One region of the Methylosinus sp. R-45379 genome, then DNA from elsewhere that is predicted to be linked to it. Evidence: predicted binding sites of a transcription regulator. Region 1 holds the regulator's gene; the other holds the start of a gene.

Region 1 (2,921 bases):
ATCGATCTGCGCGAATGCATCGCCGCTATGCGCATCGCCGCCGATCTCGAGCGGGTCGGCGATCTCGCCAAGAGCATCGCCAAGCGCACGGTGAAGATCCTCTCCGAGGCGCGCGTGCCGCGCGCCGTCATCGGCCTCAAGACGATGGCGGAAGTCGCCGCCATACAGCTGAAGGACGTGCTCGACGCCTACGCCCAGCGCGATGTCGAGCGCGCCCGCGCCGTGTGGACCAACGACAGCGAGCTCGATGCGCTGGAAGATTCGGTGTTCCGCGATCTCCTCACCTTCATGATGGAGGACCCGCGCAACATCTCCTTCTGCACGCATCTGCTCTTCTGCTCGAAGAACATAGAGCGCATCGGCGATCACACCACCAATGTCGCCGAGACGATCGTCTATCTCGTCACTGGCGAGGCGATGCCGACCGACCGCCCCAAAGGCAAATCGGCGAGCCTTCCCGCCAGCGCGGAACCGGATGAGCCTACGAAATGAATGAAATCCGCGTCGCCGCTCCGCGCGAGGCGCCGCACGACCGCGCGCCGCGCATACTCGTCGTCGAGGACGACGCGGCGCTGGCGCTGCTGCTCGGCTATAATCTCGAGGCCGAGGGCTTTCTCGTCGAGCATATAGAGCGCGGCGACGAGGCGGAGATCCGTCTCTCCGAATCGCAGCCCGATCTCGTTATTCTCGACTGGATGCTGCCCGGCGTCTCCGGCCTCGAGATCTGCCGACGGCTGCGCGCGCGCGACGACACGCGCAGCATGCCGATCATCATGCTCACCGCGCGCGGCGACGAGAATGAGCGCGTGCGCGGCCTCTCCATCGGCGCCGACGATTATGTGGTGAAGCCCTTCTCGCCGCCGGAGCTGATGGCGCGCGTGCATGCGCTGCTGCGCCGCGCGCGGCCGGAGCGCGTGGCGACGCGGCTCGTCGCCGGCGACATAGACCTCGACCGCGAGACGCGCCGCGTGAAGCGCGGCGGGCGCGAGATTCATCTCGGCCCGACGGAGTTCCGTCTGCTGGAATATCTGATGGAAAAACCCGGCCGCGTCTTCTCGCGCGCGCAATTGCTCGACAGCGTGTGGGGGCTCTCGGCGGAGATCGACGAGCGCACCGTCGACGTGCATGTCGGCCGTCTGCGCAAGGCGATCATCCGCGGCCGCGAGAAGGACCCGATCCGCACCGTGCGCGGCACCGGCTATTCCTTCGACGAGACCTTCGGGAGGAATTGAGGGGCGATGCGAGCCTGAAGGCTCGCGGTCCAGGGGGCGCTTTGGATCGCGAGCCTTCAGGCTCGCTTTTGTCTGCACGCGCTCCCTCTGCCCATCGTCATTGCGAGCGCAGCGAAGCAATCCAGAGCCGTGGGGCGGCCCCTGGATCGCATCGTCGCTACGCTCCTCGCGATGACGGCGGCGGCGGGCTCGACCTATGAACGCCCCGCCAGCTCCGCCGCGCGATAGCCCGACCTTATCGCGCCTTCAATCGTCGCCGGAAGGCCGGTCGCAGTCCAATCGCCGGCGAGGAAGAGATTGCGCCACCCCGTCACAGCGCCGGGGCGGCGCAGCTGCTGCGCCGGCGTCGCGGCGAAAGTGGCGCGCTTTTCCTTGACGATCTGCCATTGCGGCAGCTCCACCGGCAGGCCCGTGGCGGCGGCTGCCTCGGCCCATATGCGCTCGGCGAGGCTCTCGCGGGAATCGTCCATCAACCGATCGGCGCCGCTGATCGTCACCGAGAGCCTGTCCTCGAAAGCGAACAGCCATTCGGTGAGCGAGCCGATCATGCCGAGCAGCGCCGGCTGCCCCGGCGGCGGCGCGATCTTGAAATGCGCATTGACGATGCCGCGGAAATCATCCGGCGCGACGAGGCCCGGAACGAGCTCCTGCGCCGCCCAGGGCGGGACGGCGAGCGCGACGCTGTCATTCTCGCCGAGCGCGATTTTCTCGTCGCCGAAATCGAGCGCTGTGGCGCGCTCGCCGGAAAATTCGATTCCCTTCAGCCGCGCGGCGAAGCGCGGCGCGGCGCCACGCGCGGCGAGAGCGCTCAGCGCCGGCTCGATGAACGCCGTCCCGAGCCCGCGCCGCGCGACCAGCGGACGGCAAGCGGCGCCGCCAGCGGCCAGCGTCTCGCGCAGCACGGCGGCGGCGAGCGCGGCGGAGGAGCAGCGCGGCTCCGTATTGAGCGCGGAGAGCAGCACCGGCCCCCACAGCCGCTCATAGAGCACGCCCGAGCAATTCATCGCCTCGCCGATGGTCGCGCCCTTTTTGGCGAGGAGAATGCCGATCGCGCCGAGATAATCCGCAGGCGCCGTGCCGGGCACGCGGCGATCCGCCACGAAAATCCACCAGGGCAGGCGCGAGGCGTTCGGCCTCATGCGCCAGCGCGTTCCGTCGCGCGTGTCCAAAAAGTCGAAGGCGCATTCCTTCGGCCCGACCAGCTCATCCACCGAGCCGATGCGGCGGGCGTAATCCAGCGCCGTGGCGTTGCCGGAGAGCAGCAGATGATTGCCATTGTCGATGACGAGATCGAGGCTGGAATCATAATAGGACCGGCAGCGCCCGCCCGCCATGCGCGCGGCTTCATAGAGCGCGACGCTGCGGCCCTCGTCGGTCAGACGAATGGCGCAGGAGAGGCCGGCGAGACCCGCGCCGATGATATGCGTCGTTCCGCTCACGTCAGCGCGAATCTCAGCAGGGCCAGCAGGACTTTCGTCCGCGAGGCGGAGACCGGCACGCGCGGCGGCGCGAAGCCGCGCGCCACCAGACGATCGAGAACCGAGCGATAGGCCGTCGCCATCAGATAGGGCGCCTTCACCGCGCGCTGCGGCGAGACGCGCATCAGCAGCTCCGATTCCGCATAATGCTTGCGCGCGCGCTCGGCCACTGCAGCGCAGACTTGCTGAAGGCCGGGGTGCGCCAGCACCG
Region 2 (2,921 bases), on a different contig from region 1:
GCTCGAGACCCTTGCGCGTCATCGACAGGACCTTGGCGCCCTGCCCTGTGAGAGCCGTCTTGGTCTCGCGCACGGCGGCGAGCGGCGCGATGGCGTCGGCGTCGCCATGGATCAGCAGCACGGGCGGCGCGCCATCAGGGCCGATGGACGGCGCCGCGCCATAGGGACCGCCGGCAAAGGCGACCACCGCCGCCGCCGGCCCCGGCCGCGCGACGCCGGCGAGCAGCGAGAGGGTCGCTCCTTGCGAGAAGCCGACCAGCGCCAGATGCGAGGCGGGCAGCCGGCGCTTGGCCAGCGCCGCCTCGAGAAAGCGCTCGAGCGCCGCCAGCCCTTTGGCGAGCCCCTCTGGATCAGCGGCGTCGAACCAGCGCTTCACGCCATCGGCGCCGGCGGGCGCCTCGGCGGAGAGAAACTCGGCCTTGGGCATGGTGGGCGCCCAATTGAGCGCATGATCGACCATGGTTTGGCCGTCGGCGCCCTCCCCATGCAGCATCACGACGAGAAAAGCGGGCTTGCCGCAGGAGAGAGCGGCCAGCGCCGGCCCTTCCACAATGTCGGTCATGGGGTGCGTCCTCCGTGCGCCGGCGCCCCGCCGGCCAAAAAGGGAGGTTCAATAAGCGTGCCGCCGCATGTCTCGGCATATGGCGCCCAATCTGCTTCATCGTCGCCGCGCCGGAGACGGACCGGCGCACCGTGAGACCCAACGCAAAGCAACAGGAGGAGGACCGCGTGGCGGACTACAAAGTGACGGTCGAGGAGCAGGCCGACGGAAAATGGGCCTGTTTCCTGCACGTGCCGGGTGAGGAGCCGTATAATCTCGGCAAGTCGTTCAAGAGCGAGGACCGCGCGGACGCCTGGCTGACCGTCGGCGAGGCGACGACGGCGATCGATATGGCGGTGGCCAAGCTCACCAAGAAGTGAGCGAGCGGTAAGGGCCGCGACGCGCGCCTGTCGGATATCCGACAGGCGTTCCCGGCCCTTCGTCCATTTTGTCCCGCGCCGCCGAAGCCGCGCGCACCAAGGAGCGAAAAAAATGGCCGTTGATTTGAAGGGCGATTGGACCGACGCCGACATTGCGAAGCTCATCGGCTCGGTCGTCGACGACCGCGACTGGCGGCTCGAGGTCAGCACCGACGGAATCGCCTCGCTCGTCGACAAGACGGCGCATCCGACCGACGACGCCTATGACAACACGCTCCACTGCTTCCTCGAGACATGGATGCAGGGAACGGATTTCGTCGGCCCTTCGGCCGCCGGCGACAAGGATCTCGTCGGCAAGGTCGCCAAGGCGCTGCGCGAGAACTACCCGACACTCAAGGGCCTCAAATTCGTCTACGTGTCCTTGTGACGCTCGCGCATCGTGGCGCAAAGGCCACAGCGTGAAAATGTTTCCGCTCTGTTAACGATCGTGGCCAGACTGTCACCGAATCGTTAACAGGCGGCCATAGACCTCCGGCCAAGCTAAAGCCGGGGGATAAAATGCCTTTTCGTAACTGGTTGCTCGCGTCCATCTCCACGCTCGCGCTTCACGGCGCCGCAATGGCGCAGACCTATCGTACGCCCAATATCGTCGCCAATGACGGCGCCGCCTCCGTCGGCCTGGGTGGCGTGACCTTCACCAATCAAGGTCTCGTCGGAACCGGACGTCTTCCGGCGGGGACGATCGACTTCCTCGGCGACACGCTCGGCTCCTTCTCGAGCCTCGCCATCGACCCTTATTCCTGGCGGCGCAGCGGCTCGACTTTCGTCGCGACCATGCTCGCCCTGCCCGACCGCGGCCTCAACGATCCCGCCAATGGCGTCTTCTCCGATTATGCGGGACGGCTGCTGCGCTTCAACATCGCCTTCTCGCCCTATTCGGGCGCGAATCTCCCCGCCTCCACCAGCTCGCAGAATCAGGTGCAGATGACGCCCGACGGCGGCGTCCTGCTGCGCGACAATCAGGGCAAGACATTCACCGGCGCCGATTCTGGGTCGGGAGCCGTCAATCTCTTCGGCCGCCTCACGCCGAGCCCTTCCGCTGGCTCGATCGGCGCCGGCAAGCTATCGCTCGACGCCGAGGGGCTGGCCTTCAAGACCGACCGCAGCTTCTACGTCAGCGACGAATACGGCCCGTCGATCTTTTATTTCGACGCCAATGGCAATCTCGTCGGCTCGGTCGGAGTTCCCTCGGCGCTGCTGCCGCGGACCAATGGCGCGATCGACTTCAATTCGACAGTCGCGCCGACGACTGGACGCCGCAACAATCAGGGGCTCGAGGCGGTCTCGGTCAGCCCGGACGGCAACCGGCTTTTCGCGATCCTGCAGAGCGCGACGATGCAGGATCAGGCCTCTGGACAGCAGACGCGCAACAATACGCGCATCCTGGTCTATGATATTTCGCTCAATCCGACGCCGGCGGCGCCGATCGAGACCTATGTGCTGCAGCTGCCGACCTACAGGCTGAACGGCGATGGCGGCAGCGCCAATCGCACCGCGGCGCAGAGCGAGATGGTGGCGCTCAACGACAAGCAGTTCCTCGTGCTGGCGCGCGACGGAACCGGCCAGGGTCCGGCGGGCGGCAATCCCATCATGGTCAAATCCATCTATCTCGTCGACATCGGCAATGCGACCAATATCGCCGGCACGGCCGCCGATACGACGGCGGGCGGCCAGGTCGCGCCCAATGGCGTGCTGAATCCGGCGATCACGCCGGCGCAGTCGGTCGAGCTCGTGAACATGCTCAACACGACGCAGCTCGCCCGCTTCGGCCTCAATCTGAACAATGGCGCGCCCGGCCAGTCGGCGCAGTCGCAGCTCACTCTGGCGGAGAAATGGGAGGGCATGGCGCTCGTCCCGACGCTCGTCGAGGGCCGGCCGAACGACTTCTACCTCTTCGTCTCCAACGACAATGATTTCACCACGACCAATGGCGTGATGCA

What was found. The regulator PhoB, encoded in region 1, activates phosphate uptake and scavenging genes when phosphate is short. The targets are predictions, from matches to a motif close to TGTCATNNANCTGTCAT.
Region 2: the regulator PhoB is predicted to act here: its motif matches at 1,419-1,435, upstream of A1351_RS04750 (esterase-like activity of phytase family protein).

Annotation. Positions count from the first base shown of each region.
Region 1 covers NZ_LUUM01000309.1:89,199-92,119, reverse strand. Annotated here, with positions in the region: gene phoU (phosphate signaling complex protein PhoU) at 1-492, shown strand, start outside; gene phoB (phosphate regulon transcriptional regulator PhoB) at 489-1,232, shown strand; gene hpnE (hydroxysqualene dehydroxylase HpnE) at 1,427-2,671, opposite strand; gene hpnD (presqualene diphosphate synthase HpnD) at 2,668-2,921, opposite strand, start outside.
Region 2 covers NZ_LUUM01000090.1:100,973-103,893, reverse strand. Annotated here, with positions in the region: gene A1351_RS04765 (alpha/beta hydrolase) at 1-562, opposite strand, end outside; gene A1351_RS04760 (hypothetical protein) at 730-921, shown strand; gene A1351_RS04755 (hypothetical protein) at 1,034-1,348, shown strand; gene A1351_RS04750 (esterase-like activity of phytase family protein) at 1,480-2,921, shown strand, end outside.